4 regions of the Mixta hanseatica genome follow, and region 4 is predicted to be linked to each of the others. Evidence: predicted binding sites of a transcription regulator. Region 4 holds the regulator's gene; each other region holds the start of a gene.

Region 1 (5,812 bases), 620 kb from region 4:
ATCCAACTCGGCGCAGAGGTTAGCCGCGAACTGCTCATCGCTGATTTCGCCGCGCTCATGCTGTTCAAAGTTTTCGCCCATCTGAAAGCGGCTTTTTAACATCGCCAGCGGGACGCGGCCAAGGTCGCTCCAGACGCCTAAAACCCGGCTAAAGTCGATATCTACAATGACGTTACCTAAATCAAAGATATACAGCATGGTCATCTCCTTTCGTCCCGTTGAGCTATTCACTCTAGCGATAAAACAGCAGGCTGAACAGGGCAGGAAAGAAAGGATAAAACAAATGAGAGACGGGCGCCCACAACATGAGGAAAAATAAGAAATTATAAGGCGGAAATGAAAATGGCCCCGTAAGGGGCCATTTAACGGCGTTTATGCGCGTTAGCGTAACGTTAAACGTCTTTGCTGCCGCGTGAAGCGCGTTTACGATCGTTTTCCGTCAGGTGACGTTTACGAATACGTACGGAGGTCGGAGTAACTTCAACCAGTTCATCATCATCAATGAACTCGATTGCCTGCTCCAGCGTCATCTTGATCGGCGGTACCAGCGTCGTCGCTTCGTCCGTACCGGATGCACGCATGTTGGTCAGTTTTTTACCGGTCAGACAGTTTACGGTCAGGTCGTTAGAGCGGCTGTGAATGCCGATAATCTGCCCTTCGTAAACTTCCGCACCGTGGCCCAGGAACAGCTTGCCGCGATCCTGCAGACCAAACAGTGCGAAGGCAACAGCCTTGCCCTGGCCGTTAGAGATCAGCACGCCGTTCTGACGCTGACCCACTTCGCCCGGACGGACGTCGTCGTAGTGACTGAAGGTGGAGTACAGCAGACCGGTGCCTGAAGTCATGGTCATGAATTCATTACGGAAACCGATCAGGCCACGGCTTGGGATCACGTAGTCGAGACGTACGCGGCCTTTGCCATCCGGGTCCATGTTTTTCATGTCGCCTTTACGTTCGCCCATCGCCTGCATAACCGCGCCCTGATGCTGTTCTTCGATATCCAGCGTCACGTTTTCAAACGGTTCCTGCTTACGACCATCCACTTCGCGGAAGATAACTTTCGGACGGGATACCGCCAGCTCAAAGCCTTCACGACGCATGTTTTCGATCAGTACGGAGAGGTGCAGTTCGCCACGACCGGAAACACGGAACGCATCCGCATCTTCGGTTTCTTCAACGCGCAGCGCAACGTTATGTACCAGCTCTTTCTTCAGACGATCCAGGATCTGACGTGAAGTAACGTATTTACCTTCTTTACCGCAGAACGGTGAGGTGTTGACGTTAAAGAACATGGTTACGGTCGGCTCATCCACGCTCAGCGGCGGCAGCGCTTCGACATTCTGCGTATCGCAGATGGTATCGGAGATGTTCAGCTCGCCCAGACCGGTGATAGCGATGATGTCGCCCGCTTCAGCCAGATCGGTATCGATACGCTCCAGGCCAAGGTGACCCAGCACTTTGCCGACTTTCGCGTTACGCGTTTTGCCGGTGCTATCGATGATCGTTACCTGCTGGTTCGGTTTCACCTTACCGCGCTTGATACGACCGATGCCGATAACGCCCAGGTAGTTGTTGTAGTCCAGCTGAGAGATCTGCATCTGCAGCGGGCCGTCCAGGTCAACATTCGGCGCCGGAACGTGTTCAACAATCGCCTGGTACAGCGGGGTCATGTCGTCGGCCATATCGGTATGGTCAACGCCAGCGATACCCTGCAGTGCAGAAGCGTAAATAATCGGGAAATCGAGCTGCTCGTCAGTCGCGTCCAGGTTTACGAACAGGTCGAACACCTGATCGACAACCCAGTCAGGACGTGCGCCCGGACGGTCAATTTTGTTGATAACCACGATCGGTTTCAGGCCATGAGCAAAGGCTTTTTTGGTCACGAAACGCGTCTGCGGCATTGGGCCGTCCATCGCGTCGACAACCAGCAGCACTGAATCAACCATGGACATAACGCGCTCAACTTCACCACCGAAGTCGGCGTGTCCCGGGGTATCAACGATGTTGATACGATAGTCGTTCCATTTGATGGCGGTATTTTTCGCGAGGATGGTAATCCCACGCTCTTTCTCCAAATCGTTGGAGTCCATTACACGCTCGGTTGCTTCAGTACGGGCATCAAAAGTACCAGACTGTTGCAACAGTTTATCAACCAGGGTGGTTTTCCCATGGTCAACGTGCGCAATAATGGCGATGTTACGCAAATTTTCGATCACAGCTTTGCCTCAGGCATTAGAAATAGCGCGCTATTGTACACGGATTAATCGAAGGACTGAACAGGATCACAAATATCAAAGAAAGAATGCTGCAAGGCTTGCCTTAAACACCGCTTTCAGTGCAAAAAATGCACCTGATTGATCAACTGCACCATAACAGTGCCCAAACTCTACTCAATTGCACTATAATGGTGCGCGATATCCATCATGGTGCATCCCTCGTTTCACGAGAATGCGTATAATAGCGCTTTTTGGCCCGAATAAAAAAGTTGGCACAAAATTCGCTTTAATCTGTTCAAGCCAAAACGACAGTTTCCACAACGGTTGATAGCTTGTCTGAGTACTTTGTTGCCCGCTGTACGCACATCTTTACGCGCCTGCCAGCATGAAGTTCTCTTTCCACGACGACAATGACAATTACCAGGAGAGTTGAGTATGTCTGCTGAACACGTTCTCTCGATGATGAACGAACACGAAGTGAAGTTTGTTGACCTGCGTTTTACCGATACCAAAGGTAAAGAACAACATGTGACCATTCCGGCGCATCAGGTTAACGCAGACTTCTTCGAAGACGGCAAAATGTTCGATGGTTCCTCCATCGGCGGCTGGAAAGGCATTAATGAATCAGACATGGTACTGATGCCGGACGCGACCACAGCCGTGCTTGATCCCTTCTTTGAAGACTCTACGCTGATCATCCGTTGTGACATCCTTGAGCCAGGCACCATGCAGGGCTATGACCGCGACCCGCGTTCCATTGCTAAGCGCGCTGAAGATTTTCTGCGCTCTTCCGGCATCGCTGATACCGTGCTGTTTGGACCAGAGCCGGAATTCTTCCTGTTCGACGATATCCGTTTCGGCAGCAGCACGTCCGGCTCTCATGTTGCTATCGATGATATCGAAGCGGCATGGAACACCGGCAAAGAATATGAAGGCGGCAACAAAGGCCACCGTCCGGGCCTGAAAGGCGGCTATTTTCCGGTACCGCCGGTTGACTCCTCACAGGACATCCGTTCCGCCATGTGTTTAACCATGGAGCAGATGGGTCTGGTGGTTGAAGCGCATCACCACGAAGTGGCGACCGCTGGTCAGAACGAAGTGGCAACCCGTTTCAACACCATGGTGAAGAAAGCGGACGAAATTCAGATCTACAAATATGTGGTGCATAACGTGGCGCACGCCTACGGCAAAACCGCGACCTTTATGCCGAAGCCGATGTTTGGCGATAACGGTTCCGGCATGCACTGTCATATGTCCCTGTCAAAAGGCGGCACTAACCTGTTCGCTGGCGACAAGTACGGCGGCCTGTCTGAAATGGCGCTGTTCTATATCGGCGGCGTAATCAAACACGCTAAAGCGATCAACGCCCTGGCTAACCCTACTACCAACTCTTATAAGCGTCTGGTTCCGGGTTACGAAGCGCCGGTTATGCTGGCTTACTCTGCGCGTAACCGCTCTGCGTCAATCCGTATTCCAGTGGTTTCCAGCCCGAAAGCACGCCGTATCGAAGCGCGCTTCCCGGATCCGGCGGCGAACCCGTACCTGGCGTTCGCTGCGCTGCTGATGGCTGGCCTGGACGGCATCATCAACAAGATCCATCCTGGCGATGCCATGGATAAAAACCTGTATGACCTGCCGCCGGAAGAAGAAGCTGAGATTCCAAAAGTGGCCGGTTCGCTGGAAGAAGCGCTGAACGCGCTGAACGAAGACCGCGAGTTCCTGACCCGTGGCGGCGTATTTACCGATGACGCCATCGATGCTTACATCGAGCTGCGTAAGTCTGAAATGGAACGCGTGCGCATGACGCCGCATCCGGTAGAGTTCGAGCTTTACTACAGCGTTTAATTGGTTTGAGTTTTTTGTTGCCGTGGAAACTTTCAGCCCATCTTCGGATGGGCTTTTTTCTCCACCTTGCCAACGGTCGGAATGTCGCGTTATCAATGCCGAAACTATAATGCACTAATATGGTGCAGGAGAACGCTGTATGGCAACTGGCCTGTTGCCCGATGCCGGGCAGATTCTCAATTCCCTGATTAACAGCATCCTGCTGGTTGATGACGAGCTGGTTATTCATTACGCCAATCCAGCGGCACAGCAGCTGTTAGCGCAAAGTTCCCGCAAGCTTTTTGGCACGCCGCTGCCAGAGCTGATGGGTTATTTTTCTCTGAACATTACCGTTATGCAGGAAAGCCTGGCCGCAGGTCAGGGATTTACCGACAGCGAAGTGACGCTAGTGGTGGATGGACGCGCCCATATTATGTCGCTGACGGCGCAGCGCCTGCCAGATGGCCTTATCCTACTGGAAATGGCACCGATGGATAATCAACGCCGTCTCAGCCAGGAGCAGATCCAGCATGCGCAGCAGGTGGCGGCGCGCGATCTGGTGCGGGGCCTGGCTCATGAGATTAAAAACCCCCTGGGCGGGCTACGCGGCGCAGCACAGCTATTGGCTAAAGCATTGCCCGACCCGTCGCTGACGGAATATACCAAAGTCATTATTGAGCAGGCCGATCGGCTGCGTAATTTAGTAGACCGTCTGTTAGGACCGCAGCAGCCCGGTATGCACGTCACGCAGAGCATCCATCAGGTTGCGGAACGTGTGGTGAATCTGGTCAATATGGAGCTGCCGGAGAATATCGCCCTGGTGCGCGATTACGATCCCAGCCTGCCGGAGCTGCCTCATGACCCCGATCAGATAGAACAGGTGTTACTGAATGTGGTGCGTAATGCGTTACAGGCGCTGGGCGAAGCTGGCGGCACCATTACTTTGCGCACCCGTACCGCTTTCCAGCTAACGCTGCACGGCACCCGTTACCGGCTGGTGGCGCGGATTGACGTGGAGGATGACGGGCCGGGCATTCCTGCAAAGCTTCAGGATACGCTGTTTTATCCCATGGTCAGCGGAAGGGAGGGCGGCACGGGATTAGGGCTTTCCATCGCTCGCAGCCTGATCGATCAACATTCTGGAAAAATAGAATTCAGCAGTTGGCCAGGCCATACCGAATTTTCGATTTACCTGCCGATTCGTAAGTAGAGGTTTCTATGCAACGAGGGATAGTTTGGATCGTCGATGACGATAGCTCCATCCGCTGGGTGCTTGAACGTGCACTTACGGGAGCCGGTTTAAGCTGTGCCACCTTTGAAAGTGGCAATGAGGTGTTGGAAGCGCTCGCGAGCAAAACCCCAGACGTTTTACTGTCAGATATTCGTATGCCTGGCATGGATGGTCTGGCGCTATTAAAACAAATTAAACAGCGGCATCCGATGCTGCCGGTCATCATTATGACCGCTCACTCCGATCTGGATGCGGCAGTGAGCGCTTATCAGCAGGGCGCTTTCGATTACTTGCCCAAGCCGTTTGATATTGATGAAGCCGTCGCGCTGGTGGAACGCGCCATCAGCCATTATCAGGAGCAGCAGCAGCCGCGTGACAGGCCGGTCAGCGGCCCGACTACCGATATTATTGGCGAAGCCCCGGCGATGCAGGATGTATTCCGCATTATCGGCCGCCTGTCGCGCTCTTCAATTAGCGTGCTGATTAATGGCGAGTCCGGTACCGGCAAAGAGCTGGTGGCGCATGCGCTGCATCGTCACAG
Region 2 (5,812 bases), 470 kb from region 4:
GTGTTGCGGATCAGCTCGACATAGCCGCCCCACAGGCGGCTCAGCCAGTTCGGTTTGCCGCTGCGCAGCGCCGCGCCGAGGATGCCCAACGCCACGCCGCCCAGCGTGGCCAGCACGGTCAGTTGGATAGTGACCCACGCCCCCGCCAGCAGCTGCGGCCAGTAAGGCCACAGCGCGCTAAAGTTGAGTTGCCCGCTCATCAGGTTGCCCTTAAGCGCCGAGATTGGCCGGCAGCGGTGCTTTCAGCCACTGCTGCGATAGTTTGTTCAGCGTGCCGTCCTGAATGCCCTGTTCAATTAACGCGTCGATCTTCGCCTTCAGCACCGGTTCGCCTTTTTTCAGGCCGATATAGCAGGGCGAATCTTTCAGCATAAACTGCGCGACCGGCGCTTTATCGGCGTTCTGACGCGCGATGGCGGCCACCACCAGGTTGCCGGTGGCGACATACTGCACCTGCCCGGAGAGATACGCGGAAAGCGTGGTGTTGTTATCCTCGTAGCGTTTTACCGTCGCCTCTTTCGGCGCCACGCCGCTCAGCACCATATCCTCCACCGCGCCGCGCGTAACGCCGATGCTTTTGCCGCTCAGCGCCGCCGCATCGTTCAGCTTCTGTTCGCCTTTCGGTCCGAATACGCCCAGGAAGAACGGCGCATAGGCGCGGCTGAAATCGATGGCGTTGGCGCGTTCGGGATTTTTACCGAGGCTGGAGATCACTAAATCGACCTTATCGGTTTGCAGATAGGGCACGCGGTTGGCGCTGGTTACCGGCACCAGCTGCAACTTTAGTTTCATCTGGCTGGCGAGGTATTTCGCCATATCGATGTCGTATCCCTGCGGTTGCAGATCGGTGCCGACCGAACCAAACGGCGGGAAGTCCTGTGGCACCGCCACGCGAAGCACGCCGCGCTGCTCAATCGCCTGTAGCCCGTCGGCCAGCGCACTGCCCAACTGCATAACCATCAACGCCGCGCCCATCATGACCATGGTTAATTTTTTCATATCTGCTTTGCCCCGGAGTGAAATGTTGCAACAAAAGGTTCGTCATAAAGCTTTTTGCAACTAATGTGCCAGGTGATAAACGCAAGGGATGACAGCGAAGAAAAGCGCAGAACGGCCCGTTTAACGGGCCATCAGCAACAGGGGAAAAGAGAAAAAGTCGTGTACTGTAAAAGGGCAAGGCACCAAAATGGTGCCCCATTAACGCTGTTCCAGCTCGTCCAGTTGCTGATAAAGATCGGCGATAGCGTGGATGCGTTGACGTCCCTGCGCCAGCCCCTCATGCAGCAACGCGTTAGCTAACAGGCTGACCAGACTCATGGCGGCAGAGTAGCTGTCAAAGGCGGAAACGCTGTCGAGCGGCGTGCAGAGCGACCAGCGCGCCAGTGGAATAATCGATTGCGCCTGCGGCTCGCACAGCAATACTACCGGCACCGCCTGTTGCTGCAGCTGTTGCAGCACGGCTTTCATCAGGCGCGGCCGCCGCCGAAAGGCGACGGCCACCACCAGATCCTCCGCGCCGATATCCACCAGCTCTTCGCTCAGCGTCTGGCCCGGCTGTGGCAGAACATGTACCTGCGCCCGCGCCTGCAGCAGCTGCTGACGTAAATGCAGCGCTACCGGCCAACCGTTACGCATGCCGATAATAAAGATACGCCGCGCCTGCCCCAATGCCGCGATAATTTCGCTGAAACGCTGCGGATCGATGCTGTTCACCCACTGCGTCAGGTTGGCCATCTCCTGCTTATAGTGGCGCGACAGCAGCGTATTGCCCTGTACCGCATCGCGGTTATCGGTCAGCGGCATGCCGCTCTGACGCAGCGTGCGCAGCTCATCGCGCATATCTTTATATTTTTCATAGCCAAGACGCTTAAACAGGCGGCTGACGGTCGCTTTAGAGACCCCGCTCAGGCGCGCCAGCTCGGCGCTGTTATAGCTAATCAGATCGTCGAAATGGTCAAAAACAAAATTGGCAATGCGCTGCTCCTGCGGCGAAAGCTGACCGTAATGTTGTCGGAGGCGTTCATCAAGCTGCTTCATAAATTTCCCTGTAACTTTTGTTTCAATCTGACCATAGCATAAATCGATCCATCCTCGGTCGGGTCAAACCTGGAACAGCTCTTGCTTAACCCTTTTGTCCAGATCAAATAAGGGAACGCGATGATTCAGAGTAATATGGCGCCTCAGGGGATGGTGGTTACGCCGCATCACCTCGCCAGCGAAAGCGCGCTGGCCGTGCTGCGCGAAGGCGGGAACGCCATCGAAGCGATGGTGGCCGCCGCCGCGACTATCGCCGTGGTCTATCCGCATATGAACGGCCTCGGCGGCGACGGCTTCTGGCTGATCGTGCCGCCGCAGGGCGAGCCGATAGCTATCGACGCCAGCGGCGCAGCCGGCTCGCTGGCGCATCCCGATTTTTATCAGGGAATGACGCACATTCCTCATCGCGGCCCGCAGGCGGCGCTGACGGTGGCAGGCACCGTTAGCGGCTGGTCTGAAGCGCTGATGCTGGCCCATGAATATGGCGGATCCGCCCTGCCGCTGCCGCGCCTGCTGCGCGATGCGATTCGCTACGCCGCCGACGGCATTCCGGTTACGACCTCGCAGGCCGCCGCAACCCAGGCCAAACAACAGGAACTGGCCCATCAGCCCGGCTTCGCCGCCACCTTTATGCCTGACGGCGCTCCGCCGCGTCCCGGCAGCCGCTTTACCCAACCCGCGCTGGCCGCGACGCTGGCGGAACTTTGCGAGCACGGACTGGAGAGCTTTTATCGCGGCCCGCTGGCGCATCGCCTGGCGCAGGGCATGGCGCAGCTGGAAATGCCGATCATGCTGGAAGATTTACAGCGCCATCGGGCAAAACGCCGCAGGCCGCTGCGCCTGACTCATCAGCACGGCGAGATTTATAACATGACGCCGCCCACCCAGGGACTGGTTTCGCTGGCGATCCTCGGTATTACCGACAGCCTGGATATGGCCCAGGCGGATGAAGTAGAAACAATTCATCGTATTGTCGAAGCCACGAAACAGGCCTTTGCCCTGCGTGACCGCTATATCACCGATCCGCTGCATATGCGCGAAGAGATGCAGACGCTGCTGGACAGCGGCCTGCTGGCGGCCAGCGCACAGCAAATCGATCCGCATCGCGCCGCGCCGTGGGGAAGCGGACGCGGACCCGGCGATACCGTCTGGATGGGGGTAATGGATAGCAGCGGCATGGCCGTCTCCTTTATTCAGAGCATTTATCATGAATTCGGCAGCGGCGTGGTGCTGCCCGATACCGGCATTGTCTGGCAAAACCGTGGCGCAGCCTTCAGCCTGCAGCCTGACCACTTACTGACGCTGCTGCCCGGTAAACAGCCGTTCCACACCCTTAACCCCGCCGCGGCGCGTTTGAACGATGGCCGCCTGATGGTTTACGGATCGATGGGCGGCGACGGCCAGCCGCAGACCCAGGCAGCAATATTCACCCGCCATGTGATTCAGGGCATGCCGCTTCAGCAGGCGGTAAGCGCCCCACGCTGGCTGCTGGGCAGAACATGGGGTGAATCCTCAGACAGCCTGAAGCTGGAGGGCCGCTTCAGCGCCGATACGCTGGCCCGGCTGGCGGCGTTAGGCCATCAGGTAGATACGCTGCCGGACTTTAGCGAAGCGGTGGGTCACGCTGGCGCGATTGTGCGTCATACCAACGGCATGCTGGAAGGCGCTTTCGATCCGCGCAGCAACGGCAGCGCGGCGGGTTTCTGACAGGAGAGAAAAATGAAGGTAAACGACTGGACAAGCTACCTCGACCAAATGACGGCGATGCTGGAGATTGAGTTGGATGAGACGCGCCGCGCCGAGCTGCTGCTGCAATTCAGCCGGATTGCACAGATGGCTGAGCCGCTGCTGGCTTTCCCGCTGGATGAACGGCTGGACGTGGCGGGAGTCTATCAGGCATGAAATTAACTGAATTATCCATCAGCCAATTGCAGCAGGCGCTGCAAAGCGGCGAGCTGAGCGCCAGGGAGATTGCGGATGCCACCCTGCGCGCCATTGAGCAGCAAAATCCGCAAATTAATGCCTGGACGACGATCGTTGCCGATCGCATGCGGCGGCAGGCGGATCGTCTTGATCGTTTGCGCCGCGAGGGTGAAGCGCTGCCGCCGCTGGCGGGCGTGCCTTATGCGGTAAAAAATCTGTTTGATGTGACCGGTGAGCGTACGCTGGCCGGCGCCAGCCTGTTTAGCAATCGTCCACCCGCGGAGCGCGATGCCTGGGCAGTAAACCAGCTCAGCCAGGCGGGCGCGCTGCTGAGCGGCATGCTTAATATGGATGCTTACGCCTACGGCTTCACCACCGAAAACAGTCACTATGGCGCGACGCGCAATCCTCACGATTTACAGCGTATCGCCGGCGGATCCTCCGGCGGATCGGCGGCAGCCGTGGCGGCGGGACTGGTTCATTTTTCTCTTGGCAGTGATACCAACGGTTCAATTCGCGTGCCCGCTTCACTATGTGGTATTTACGGCCTGAAGCCCACCTTTGGTCGCCTGTCGCGGCACGGCACCCATCCCTTCGTCGCCAGCCTTGACCATATCGGCCCGTTTGCCCGCAGCTGTGAAGATCTGACACGCGTCTATGATGCCCTGCAGGGCCACGATGCTGAAGATGCTTTTCAGTCCGGAGTGGCGCCCCAGCCAGCGCTTGCCCAGCTGGATAAAGGATTGTCAGGGCTGCGCTGCGCGGTGCTTGGCGGCTATTTCCAACGGTTCAGCGATAGCGACGCGCAGCAGGCCGTTGCCACGGCGGCGCGCGCGCTGGAAGCCAGCGAGCTGTTGGAGCTGGAAGAGATGGATATTGCCCGCGCCTCGGCGTTTATTATTACCGCCGCAGAAGGCGGCAACCGCTATTTACCGGCGCTGCGTAGTCAGCCTGAGCGTTTTGAGCCGTTGTCGCGCGAGCGACTGCTGGCCGGTGCCATGCTGCCCTCCGCCTGGTACGTGCAGGCGCAACGCTTCCGCCGCTACTTCCAGCAGAAAGTGCTGGCGCTGTTTAATGATTTTGATGTGTTGATTGCGCCCGCCACGCCCTGCTGCGCCACGCTTATCGGTCAGGAAACTATGCAGATTAACGGGCAAACGCTGCCGGTGCGCGCCAGTATGGGCATGCTGACGCAGCCGATCTCTTTTCTCGGCCTGCCGGTCACCACCGTGCCGTTACGCACCGCCGGCGGCCTGCCGATTGGTCTGCAACTGATCGCCGCGCCGTTTCAGGAAGCGAACTGCCTACGGGCGGCTCGTGCGCTGGAACAGAAGGGGATTGCGGTGGCGTTGGCAGCGCAGCTGAAGCTACCCGACAGTTCAACAAACACTATTCCTTCATGCACGGAGCGCAGCGTATGACCAACAACGAGATTAATCTTCCGGCGGTAGTGGCTGAAGTGTCCGCCGCCTTTCAACGCTATGAACAGGCGCTGATTAGCAACGATATAGCGGTACTGGATGCGCTGTTCTGGCATGACGATCGTACGGTACGTTTGGGAGCTGGTGAGAACCTGTACGGCATTGAGGCGATACGCGCCTTTCGCGCCGCACGCCCCAGCGTCGGCCTTTATCGCCAGTTACACAATACGGTGATTACAACCTTCGGCAGCGATTTTGCCGTTTGTAGCACCGAGTTTACCCGTCCCGGCAGCGAGCGCCCCGGCCGTCAGCAGCAAAGCTGGGTGCGTCTGCCGGAGGGCTGGCGCATCGTCGCCGCGCAGGTCAGCCTGCTCGGCGGACAATAAAAAAGCCGCGGGCGCGGTTTACGCTCGCGGCAGGTAAGCCGGTAA
Region 3 (5,812 bases), 720 kb from region 4:
TTAACCAATTTACTTAACCTGCTGCAGCTGGAAAAACTAGAGGAAGGCCTGTTTCGCGGCCAAAGCGAGGATTTAGGCCTACGCCAGGTATTTGGTGGACAGGTAGTGGGTCAGGCGCTGCATGCAGCCAAGCAAACCGTGCCTGTTGAACGCAATATTCACTCTTTCCACAGCTATTTTCTCCGGCCCGGCGATAGCCAGAAAGCGATTATTTATGATGTTGAAACGCTGCGGGATGGCTATAGCTTTAGCGCACGTCGCGTTTCCGCCATTCAAAACGGCCAGCCTATTTTTTATATGACCGCCTCTTTCCAGGCGCCGGAAAGCGGATTTGAGCATCAAAAGCCAATGCCTGAGGTTCCCGGCCCGGAAGGCTTACCCAGTGAAACGGAAATCGCCCAGCAGCTGGCTGCGATGATCCCGGAAAAGGTGCGCGCGAAGTTCCTGGCCGAGAAACCGTTGGATATTCGCCCGGTGACCTTTCACAATCCATTAAAGGGCCATGTCGACGCGCCGACGCGCCAGGTGTGGTTACGTGCGAACGGCGCCATGCCTGACGATGCGCGCATACATCAATATCTGCTGGGCTACGCATCCGATCTTAACTTTCTCCCGGTTGCGCTTCAGCCGCATGGCAAAGGGTTCCTTGAGCCGGGTATGCAGGTCGCTACCATCGATCACTCAATGTGGTTTCATCGTGCGGTCGATTTAAATCAGTGGCTACTCTACAGCGTGGAAAGCACCTCAGCTTCCAGCGCGCGCGGCTTTGTGCGCGGAGAGTTTTATACGCAGGAAGGGGTGTTAGTGGCCTCCACCGTGCAGGAAGGCGTAATGCGGCAACGCAGTTAATAACATAAAAAAGGACGATGCCAGGCATCGTCCTTTTTTACTTAATGCGTTTTACTGATTGTAGGCGTTCTCGCCGTGGCTGTTGACGTCCAGACCCTCGCGCTCCTGATCTTCCGGTACGCGCAGCCCTACCAGCATATCCGCCACTTTGAAGCCGACAAAGGCTACCACGCCGGTCCAGACGATGGTCAGGATCACGCTAAGCAGCTGTACCCAGATCTGATGGCCCATGGTCACGCCCTCAGCGTAACCCACGCCGCCCAGCGAAGAGGAGGCAAACACGCCGGTCAGAATGCAACCCACAATACCGCAAACGCCATGGACGCCGAACACATCGCAAGGATCGTCCACGCGCAGCCATTTTTTCAGTACCGTAACGCCCCACAGACCGGCCAGACCGCCAATCAGACCGATCAGCAATGCACCGCCGACGCCGACATAGCCACAGGCAGGCGTAATCGCCACCAGACCCGCGATAAAGCCGGAACTGGCGCCCAGCAGCGAAGGCTTCCCACGCAGCGCCCACTCGCCAAAGGTCCATGTCAGTACCGCACCCGCCGTCGCCACCACAGTATTCAGGAAGGCCAGCGCCGCTATTTCATTCGCCGCCGCCGCCGAGCCGGCATTAAAACCAAACCAGCCAACATACAGGATGGCCGTACCGGTAAACACCATCGGCAGGTTGTGGGGTTTAAAAGCTTCTTTGCCAAAGCCGGCGCGTTTACCTACCAGATAAGCGCCAACCAGACCGGCAACGGCGGCATTAATATGCACCACGGTACCGCCGGCAAAATCCAGCGCGCCATCCTGCGCCAGGAAGCCGCCTGCCCAGACCATATGGGCGATCGGCAGATAAGCCAGCGTCAGCCAAATCACCACAAAAATCAGCACGGCGGAGAAACGGATGCGTTCGGCAATGGAACCGACAATTAGCCCGACGGTAATACAGGCAAAAGAGGCCTGAAAAACTACATGAATATATTGATAGAAGGTGCCGCTTAACGCAGTCAGGCTGATATTTTTTAACATCACCCAGTTCAGGCCGCCGAAGAAGGCATTACCTTCGCTAAACGCCAGGGAATAGCCATACAGCACCCAGATAACGCAGACCATGGCGAAGGTTACTGAAACCTGCGTCAGTAGTGAAAGCACGTTTTTAGCGCGGATCAGGCCGCCATAAAACAGCGCTATCCCCGGAATCGTCATAAACAGCACCAGCGCGGTGCAAATCATCATAAAGGCGTTATCCGCCTTATCCGCAACGGCAGGCGCCGCCATCGCCAGCGATGGTAACAGCGCCAGGCCAGCGAGGCCTTTGGTCATTAATTTATTCATTTTTATTCCATCCCATCACAATATACAGAACCCGGCTTAAAGGGCGGCTTCGTCAGTTTCACCGGTGCGAATACGGATTACGCGCTGCAACTCAGCAACAAAAATTTTGCCGTCGCCAATTTTGCCGGTATAGGCCGCCTTGCTGATGACATCAACCACTTCATCCAGCTGGTCGTCGGCAATAGCAATATCAATTTTGACTTTCGGCAGGAAATTCACGCTGTATTCAGCGCCACGATAGAGTTCGGCATGGCCTTTTTGCCGACCGAATCCCTTAACTTCCGTTACGGTCAGTCCCTGGATGCCGATAGAAGAGAGCGCTTCGCGCACGTCCTCCAGTTTGAATGGCTTAATGACTACGGTAACCAGCTTCATACGCTCCCCTCACTTAATCATGTTGGTCAGGCATCTGACACAAGAGGACTAAAGCAAAGGATGTGCCAGCTGTGCGGGAAAAGTAAAAGTGTCGCGGTAAGCCGCAGAACAGCGGCCTGCTCAGAATAAGCAGGCCGTGAGCGGGGAAAAAGGAGCGGGAGCAGCCAGAAAAAATGCACCTTTATGGTGCGTTAAGCCGCTTCAGCGTGCATTCATAGGGAACTTTCTGATAATCATGCCTGAAAAGAGTGCGAAAAAGCGTCATGTACCTTCGGCAATGCCCGTTGTCAGCTCACTCCCCACCTGCTGCAACTGATACATCTGCCAGTAACGCCCCTGTTGCGCCAGTAGCTGAGGATGCGTCCCTTGCTCAACCGCCTGGCCACGATGCAAAACTAAAATCGTATCGGCCTCGGTAATAGTAGAGAGCCGGTGCGCGATAACCACCAGCGTGGTTTTCTTTCTGACTTCCTGGAGGGCGCGCTGAATTGCCTGTTCGGTACCGGAATCGATATTGGCTGTCGCTTCATCCAAAATAAGGATTTGCGGCTCGGCAACCAGTACGCGCGCCAGCGCCAGCAGCTGTTTCTGTCCTACCGACAAATTATTGCCTTGTTCATTAAGACGGGTATGGATGCCGTCGGTAAGGCCGCGCGCCAGCTCCGCCAGCTGAACGGCTTCCAGCGCCTCCCATACCGCCTGCTCGCTAATATCGCGTCCCAGCGTCACATTGGCGAAGAAGCTGTCGGCCAACACCACCGGATCCTGCTGTACCATCGCCACCCCCTGACGCAGCGCCTGATGGCTGAACTGATCCAGCGGACGCCCGTCCAGATAAATGCGGCCCTGCTTCACCGGATAATAGCCCATCAACAGGCTGGCAAGCGTGCTTTTCCCGCTGCCGGTATGGCCGACCAGCGCGACAAAACTACGTGAAGGCACCTGTAGTGAAATATCCTCCAGCACATTGCGTCCGTCACGATAGGCAAAGCTAAGATGCTCAATATCAATGCGGCCGCTGTGTAACGGCTGCTGCTCCTGACCGTAATGCTGACGCGGCGCATCCATTAATTCAAAAATACGCTCGCCGGCCACGATAGCCTGCTGCAGCATCGATTGCTGCGTGGTTAATTCAATCAGCGGCTCGTTTAACCGCCCCAGATAGCTAATAAAGGCGTACAGCACGCCGACTTCAAATACGCCGACCGTAGAGAAACTAAACAGCATCAGCAGCCCGCACAGAATGGCGGCGGAAAACAGACTGAGCAATGGCCGCAGCAAAAACCCATCCAGCCTTAACGTCTCCATACGCGCCAGATAGTGCGAACGGCTGGCCTCCCCTATCCGTTCGCCGAACCGTGCCTGCTGACGGAACTGCTGGATAACGCTCATGCCGTTAATCACTTCGTTGAAACCGTTATTGATATCGGCCAGGTAGCTGCGCACCCGTCGAACAATCGGCGTGCTGTAACGCTGATAAATCAGCATCACGGTCAGCACCAGCGGGAAAATCACTACCGCCACCAGCGCCATCCGCCAGTCCAGGCTAAACATGGCGATCAGCATCGCGCCAATTAACGCCGCGCTGCGCAGGACGGTCGCCACCACCGTGACCCACAGATCTTTGATCACTTCGGTATCGTTGGTTACGCGTGAGATAATCTGGCCTACCGGCTGCTGATCAAAGGCGCTGAGCGGCTGCCGCAAAGCGGCGTCCATCACATCGGAGCGCAGACGCTGTACAACTCCCACCGCCGCCTGGTTAAACAGCAGCGCCTGCCAGTAATGTAGCAACGCCGCCAGCGCCTGCAGCAGAATAAAAGCGCTGGCCAGCCCAACCGCCAGCCCAATGGGCATCCGGTGCTGAGCCACTAAATTATCGATAAAGTAGCCGATCAGCACCGGGCCCAACACCTCGGCAGCGGCGGCGACCCATAGCATCAGCACCGCCAGCGATAGCGCTTTGCGCCAGGGTTTGCCATAGGAGAGTAGCCTTTTCAGCGTCGGCCAAAGTTTTCTGGTATCAGCCATGATGCTTCTCCTCGCTGCTACGGCTATCTTCATCCTCATTCAACGCGGCCTCCAGTTGCTGATAGCGATACATATCGCTATACCAGCCTGGCTGCTGTAACAGTGCGTTATGATCGCCGCGCTGCGCCACCACGCCCTGCTGCATAACCAGGATCTCATTCGCCTCGGTCAGCGCCGACAATCGATGGGCGCTGATAATCACCGTGCGTCCCTGGCCCCAGCGGAGCAGGTTATGCAAAATCTGGTGCTCGGTACGCCCATCTACCGCCGAAAGCGCATCATCCAGAATCAGGATTTCGGCATTCAGCAGTAGGGCACGCGCGATAGAAATGCGCTGTTTCTGGCCACCGGAAAGCATCACGCCGCGTTCACCCACCTCGGTTTCATATCCCTGCGGCAAACGCAAAATATCCTCATGTACGCTTGACAACTTAGCCGCACGTTCTATGTCATCGCGGCTGGCGCCGGGACGGCCCAGCGCAATATTGTTGGCTACGGTATCGGAAAACAGAAACGGCGTCTGATTCACTACCGCCAGCCGCCCGCGCCAGCTGTCGATCCGCAGCTGCGTCAAAGGGATGGCGTGATAGCGGATATCGCCCTGGGAGATATCGAAATGGCGTTGGATCAGGCTCAGCAGCGTACTTTTCCCGGCGCCGGTCGGGCCGCAAAGCCCCAGCATCTGCCCCGGCTTAAGGTTAAAATTGAGATTTTTCAACGCCGGTTTTGCGTTGCCCGGATAGCTGAATTCACGAATCGCCACCTGCAGCACGCCGCGTCCTTCCGGCAGGATTTTGCTGCCGTCTTCCACCGCCGGCGCTTCTGACAGCAGCGAGCGGATGCGGCTCCAGGCTGCGCTGCCGCGCTCAACGATGTTAAACATCCACGCCAGCGCCAGCATCGGCCAAATCATCAGGCCGAGATACATAACGAAACTGGTTAACTGACCCAGCGTCATCTGCTGATGCCAGACAAACCAGCTGCCGCCGCCAATCGCCAACAGATTGGATAAGCCGATCGCGATATAGATAGTGGGATCGAAACGGGCATCCACGCGCGCCACGCGCAGATTTTTTTCCCCGGCATCGGCGGCGATAGCGGCAAACTGCCGCGACTGGTGATCTTCCAGGCCGAAAGCTTTCACCATGCGGATGCTGGTCAGACTTTCCTGAGCCTGATCGTTAAGCGAGGAAAACGCCGCCTGCGCCAGTTTAAAGCGCTG
Region 4 (5,812 bases):
TCTGGTAGATAAAGTTATGTACTTCGGTATGACGATCGAGGAAGGCGGCAACGGGACGATCGAGGCCGGTCATTGGACGCAGTTTGGGATCCCAATGCGGGTTCGGCAAAAAACGCACGTCAAAAACATAGTCGGCATCAATAGGGATACCGTGCTTATAGCCGAACGATTCAAACACCATTGTCAGTTCGCGCTCGCGTTTGCCAAGCAGACGGGTACGCAGCATTTCCGCCAGTTCATGCACGGACATTTCGGAAGTATCAACAATCAGATCGGCGCGTGAGCGTAACGGCTCTAAAAGATCGTTCTCTTCATCAATGGCGCTTTCCAGCGACAGGTTTTTACTGGAAAGCGGATGCAGGCGGCGGGTATCACTATAGCGGCGGATAAGCGTATTTCGATCGGCGTCCAGGAACAGCAGCTGAGGCGAAAAGCTGCTGGGCAGGCTGGTTAAGGCTTTTTCCAGGACATCCGGCGATTCCGGCATATTGCGCACATCAATGCTGACTGCGGCAGAAATATTGCGCTCGGCCAGCGAGCTTGCCAGATCGGGCAGTAACGTTACCGGCAGGTTGTCTACACAGTAAAACCCCATATCTTCCAGCGCGCGTAACGCGACGGATTTCCCTGAGCCTGAACGACCGCTGACGATCATCAGCACCATTAAGTTATCTCCCCATTCAACCCGCGATCACCGGGGAGACCCCGGTACGGGCAAAAGTGCAAGCTGACTAATTAGTGATTTTCTTCTGGCGTCGCAGTGATGATGTCATACAAATCTTCATCGCTTTGCGCAGCCCGCAGACGACGGCAAACGGTTTTGTCGGCCAGTCGCTTGGCTACCAGTGAAAGGGTATGTAGATGTGTTTTACATTGATCCGCCGGCACCAGCAAGGCAAACAGGATATCAACCGGCTGGTTATCAATCGCATCAAAGGCGATAGGCTGATCGAGGCGGATAAAAACGCCCACGGCGCGCAGCGTATCCTCTTCCAGCTTGCCGTGAGGAATAGCAATACCGTTACCGATACCGGTACTGCCCATGCGTTCGCGCGTCAGAATGGCTTCAAAAACCGTCTGATGGGGCAGGTTAAGCTGTTTAGCAGCCAGTTCACTGATGATTTCCAGTGCCCGCTTTTTACTCTGGCAGTGTACGCCGCTGCGGGTACAGTCAAGGCTAAGTACAGAGCTGAGTTCCAGTGAGAGTTCGTTGTTCATCATAGTTTCACTTGCGTGTTCACATTTACTGACACATCGCGCTACTTTACGCGTCTTGCGACGAGAAAGAAAAGCGGCAACGCTTCGCCAGCCGGCATGAATGGAAAAACGGGGCGAAAAAGCTCGCCCCCGGTCTGTCATGTTACCGCATCCGGCAACCTGACGGCCTGTTTTTCCTTCAGCCGCGTGAAGGTTAGTGTTGTTTTAACTTGTCTTTATGCTTGGTTAGCTGGCGCGCCAGCTTATCGATTAAACTATCAATCGCCGCGTACATATCATCTGCTTCAGACGTTGCGTGCAGTTCGCCGCCGCTAACATGCAGCGTCGCCTCCGCTATCTGCTGCACTCTTTCTACCTTTAGCACAATACGAACCTGGGTTATCCGGTCGGAATATTGCGCCAGTTTGGCAAATTTGGTGTTCACAAACTCACGTAACGCGGTCGTGATTTCAACGTGTTGCCCGGTAATATTGAGTTGCATAGCGTCTTCCTTCTCAGTGATGATCAAACCAATTGTTTACGCTGATTTGATGGCGGGATGGATAAAGACTCGCGATACTTCGCGACGGTACGGCGTGCCACCATAATGCCTTGTTCAGACAACAGGGTAGTGAGCTTACTGTCGCTCAGTGGTTTGGCGGGGTTTTCCGCCGAGATCAGCTTTTTCACCAACGCGCGAATAGCGGTTGAGGAGGCCTCGCCGCCGCCCTCGGTATTCACATGGCTGGAGAAAAAGTATTTCAGTTCGAAAATGCCGCGTGGGCTGTGCAGATATTTTTGGGTGGTAACGCGGGAAATGGTGGATTCATGCATATCAACGGCCTGAGCGATATCCGCCAGCACCATCGGGCGCATAAATTCTTCGCCCTGCTCAAAAAAAGCCTGCTGCTGCTCAACGATACAGCGCGTTACTTTCAATAGCGTATCGTTGCGGCTTTCCAGGCTTTTAATCAGCCACTTCGCATCCTGTAAATTGGTACGAATAAACTGGCTATCGCTGTCGCTACGCGCAGAGCTACCCAGCGCGGCGTATTGCTGATTAATCTGCAGGCGCGGCACGCTGTCGCCGTTTAACTCCACGGTCCAGCGGTTGGCGGTTTTGCGCACCAGCACATCAGGAATGACATATTCCGGCTCGCGGGTGTTCACCGACTGGCCCGGCCGCGGATCGAGCGACTGAATCAGCGCCAGCGCGGTTTTTAACACATCCTCTTTCAGGCGCGTCACCCGCATCAGGCTGCGGAAATCATGGTTCGCCAGCAGATCGAGGTACTGATCGACAATCAGCTGCGCTTCAGCCAAAAAGGGCGTATCACGCGCGAATTGAGAAAGCTGGACCAGTAGGCAGTCGCGCAGGTTACGGGCACCAACGCCAACCGGATCGAAACGTTGCACTCGTTTGAGTACTGCTTCGACCTCATCCAGCGCCACATCTTCATCGCCGATGCTATCGCGGATCTCATCAAGCGTAACGGTAAGATAACCGGTGTCATCAATGGCGTCGACGATAGAGGTGGCGATGGCGCGGTCGGTATCGCTAAACGGCGTTAGCTCTACCTGCCACATCAGGTAATCCTGCAAGGTCTGGGTAGTTTCGCCCTGATAAACCGGTAGTTCGTCATCGCGGTAATCATTACCGGTGCCGGAAGGCGTACCGGCGGTATAGATCTCATCCCAGGTTGCATCAAGCGGCAACTCTTCCGGCATATCCTTTTGTTCCAACGCCTCACGTGTGTCGAGCGCTTCGCTTTCGACATAGTCGCGTGAGTCGACTTCCTCGTGGATATCGGTCTGCTCAAGCAACGGATTACTCTCCAGCGCCAGCTGTATCTCCTGTTGAAGTTCCAGCGTAGAAAGCTGCAGCAAACGAATTGCCTGCTGTAGCTGCGGAGTCATCGCAAGCTGTTGACTGAGCCTGAGTTGCAAACCTTGCTTCATATTCAGAATAAAGATTCCTGATAAAACACCGTCATAACTGACACCATATCAGAGTCTGAACTCTTCACCCAAATAGACACGTTTTACCTGCTCATCGGCCAGGATCGCTTCCGGGGTGCCGTGGGCGATTAAACGGCCCTGGCTGACGATATAAGCGCGTTCGCAGACGGCAAGGGTTTCACGCACGTTATGGTCAGTAATCAGCACGCCGAGCCCGCTGTCGCGCAGATGCTCGATGATTTTTTTGATATCAATAACTGAAATAGGGTCAACCCCGGCGAACGGCTCATCCAGCAGAATAAACTTGGGGTTGGCCGCCAGCGCGCGCGCAATTTCAACGCGGCGGCGTTCACCGCCTGACAGCGCCTGGCCGAGGCTGTCGCGCAGATGCTCAATATGGAACTCCTCCATCAGCTCTTTGGCGCGGTCTTCACGCTGCTCGGTGGTGAGATCTTCACGTATCTGCAGCACCGCCATCAGGTTGTCATACACGCTCAGACGACGAAAGATGGATGCCTCCTGCGGCAGGTAGCCGATACCGCGTCTGGCGCGGGCGTGCAGCGGCAGAATACTGATATCTTCGTCATCAATCACAATGCGGCCCGCATCACGCGGCACAATTCCCACCACCATATAAAACGTTGTGGTTTTGCCGGCGCCGTTCGGACCAAGCAGGCCGACGATCTCGCCTGATTTAACCTGCAGGCTGACATCTTCCACCACGCGGCGGCCTTTGTAGGCTTTTGCCAGATTTTCAGCGATTAGTGTTGCCATAGGAATCAGCGGCTCTTCTGTTGGCTAGTAGATGAAGCGGGTTTGTCCTGCAACTGCGAAGGCACCAGCACCGTGGTGACGCGCTTATTATCGCCTTCGCTCCAGGCCTGCATTTTCTGCTCTTTGACCAGATAGGTAATGCGATCGCCTTTAACATTGCTGTCCAGCTGCTCAATATAGGCGTTGCCGGTGAGCTCGACGAAATCTTTCGCCAGTTCATAGTGCATTTTCGCCGCGTGGCCTTTTACTGGTTTGCCATCGTCCTGCAGCTGATAAAAGGTGGCCGGATTGCCGTAGGCGTCAACAACGGTCTTTTTACTGTCGCCGCCGGGACGCGTCACGACCACTTTATCGGCGGTGATTTTAATCGAGCCCTGGGTCACGATAACGTTGCCGGTGAAGGTCGCGACATTGCCCTGCATATCCAGCGCCTGATTGGCCGAATTGATATTAACCGGCTTTTCAGAGTCGCCGGTTAACGCCAGGGCCGGCAGGCTGGTGGCCAGCAAAGAGCCGATCAGCAGGAGTTTAAGGCTGTGGTTGTTCATTGATTTCATAATTTGTTTTGACCTTTTCAATCAGCTCGGCCGTTTTCGTCCGTAAATTACCGCGCATCTTCATACCAGTGGAATTAAAGCTGCGGCCATAAAGAGTGACCTGGTCGTTGGACATCACATCCTGCGTAACCAGGTTAACCTGCGCATTATCGGTCTTGATCCGCTCGAGCTGGGCATCTTTAGCCAGACTGTTGACTTCAACGTGACCGTAGAGATAAAGCATGCGATCTTTTGTCAGTTTGGCTTTATCGGCGCGTACTGACCAGGCTGGAACCTTATTTTCGTCGTAGGTGGTCATCAGCGGATTATCGAACCAGCTGATCTCATCGGTAGAAAAGTAGGTCACCTTATCGGACACCAGCTTGTAGCTCAGGCTGCCGGTAGGGTTATAGACCACGGTACTGGAATTCGCGCTGGTGTAGGTTGGTTCCTGACCGTTTGTTTCCACCTGACCCTGATCGTCATCGTTGCCGGCCAGCGTCCAGCCGATCAAGATAATGGCAATTAACGCCAACAGTAGCGTTATCCAACGCCTGGTTTTACTCATACCGATTGCCCTTTGGCATCATCAAACTTATCCTGGGCGATCAAAATAAGATCGCAGACTTCGCGTACCGCGCCGCGCCCACCGGCGATGCGGGTTACATAGTGAGCGCGCCCCAGCAGCAACGGATGCGCATCGGCCACCGCAACGCTTAAGCCAACATTGGCCATTACCGGCCAGTCAATTAAATCGTCGCCGACGTAGGCAACCTGATTCGGGGTTAGCGACAGTTTATCCAGGAGTTCCCGGAAGGCCAAAAGCTTATCGGACTGCCCCTGGTAAAGATGTGTAATGCCCAGCGTCTGGCAACGGTCTTCCAGCAGCTTAGCCCGGCGGCCAGTAATAATCGCGACCTCGATATCCGAGGTCAGCAGGCAGCGAATGCCATAACCGTCACGCACGTTAAACGCTTTCAGCTCTTCGCCGCTGTTGCCCATATAAATCAGGCCGTCGGACATTACGCCGTCCACGTCGCAGATTAACAGGCGAATCTCGCCGGCGCGTGTCATTACGTCCTGGCTGACCGCGCCGTAGCAGGTCTCCACGACGTCTGTTGCTTGCGTCATTCTTATTTCCATCCGGTTTATACTACGCCAGCGCGCAGCATGTCATGCATATGTACAATACCGATCAGCTGGTCGCCGTCGGCCACCATCACGGCAGTGATATGCTTACTTTGCATCAGGTTCAGGGCGTCAACCGCCAGCATGTTGGGCCGTACGCGAATGCCGCCCGGCGTCATCACGCTGGCAATGGAAGCGTTTTGAAAATCGATGCCCAT

Evidence for each region. Region 4 encodes sigma-54, which starts transcription at its own class of promoters, with help from an activator protein. Its sites were predicted from a motif close to GTTGGCACANNTTTCGCTNT; they were not measured.
Region 1: glnA (glutamate--ammonia ligase) is a predicted target of sigma-54. The motif match lies at 2,485-2,504, and genes of this name have one in related genera.
Region 2: K6958_RS04685 (gamma-glutamyltransferase family protein) is a predicted target of sigma-54. The motif match lies at 2,106-2,125, and genes of this name have one in related genera.
Region 3: glnK (P-II family nitrogen regulator) is a predicted target of sigma-54. The motif match lies at 2,610-2,629, and genes of this name have one in related genera.

Annotation. Positions count from the first base shown of each region.
Region 1 covers NZ_CP082904.1:4,213,132-4,218,943, forward strand. The annotation lists gene yihX (glucose-1-phosphatase) at 1-198, opposite strand, end outside; gene typA (ribosome-dependent GTPase TypA) at 393-2,216, opposite strand; gene glnA (glutamate--ammonia ligase) at 2,652-4,061, shown strand; gene glnL (nitrogen regulation protein NR(II)) at 4,201-5,250, shown strand; gene glnG (nitrogen regulation protein NR(I)) at 5,259-5,812, shown strand, end outside.
Region 2 covers NZ_CP082904.1:1,001,085-1,006,896, reverse strand. The annotation lists gene K6958_RS04700 (amino acid ABC transporter permease) at 1-200, opposite strand, end outside; gene K6958_RS04695 (transporter substrate-binding domain-containing protein) at 211-999, opposite strand; gene hpxU (MurR/RpiR family transcriptional regulator HpxU) at 1,198-2,037, opposite strand; gene K6958_RS04685 (gamma-glutamyltransferase family protein) at 2,158-3,744, shown strand; gene hpxX (oxalurate catabolism protein HpxX) at 3,757-3,939, shown strand; gene K6958_RS04675 (AtzE family amidohydrolase) at 3,936-5,381, shown strand; gene hpxZ (oxalurate catabolism protein HpxZ) at 5,378-5,767, shown strand.
Region 3 covers NZ_CP082904.1:1,249,669-1,255,480, reverse strand. The annotation lists gene tesB (acyl-CoA thioesterase II) at 1-849, shown strand, start outside; gene amtB (ammonium transporter AmtB) at 901-2,184, opposite strand; gene glnK (P-II family nitrogen regulator) at 2,221-2,559, opposite strand; gene K6958_RS05970 (SmdB family multidrug efflux ABC transporter permease/ATP-binding protein) at 2,821-4,590, opposite strand; gene K6958_RS05965 (SmdA family multidrug ABC transporter permease/ATP-binding protein) at 4,583-5,812, opposite strand, start outside.
Region 4 covers NZ_CP082904.1:526,146-531,957, forward strand. The annotation lists gene rapZ (RNase adapter RapZ) at 1-664, opposite strand, end outside; gene ptsN (PTS IIA-like nitrogen regulatory protein PtsN) at 736-1,218, opposite strand; gene hpf (ribosome hibernation promoting factor) at 1,412-1,699, opposite strand; gene rpoN (RNA polymerase factor sigma-54) at 1,723-3,156, opposite strand; gene lptB (LPS export ABC transporter ATP-binding protein) at 3,205-3,930, opposite strand; gene lptA (lipopolysaccharide ABC transporter substrate-binding protein LptA) at 3,936-4,487, opposite strand; gene lptC (LPS export ABC transporter periplasmic protein LptC) at 4,459-5,034, opposite strand; gene kdsC (3-deoxy-manno-octulosonate-8-phosphatase KdsC) at 5,031-5,597, opposite strand; gene kdsD (arabinose-5-phosphate isomerase KdsD) at 5,615-5,812, opposite strand, start outside.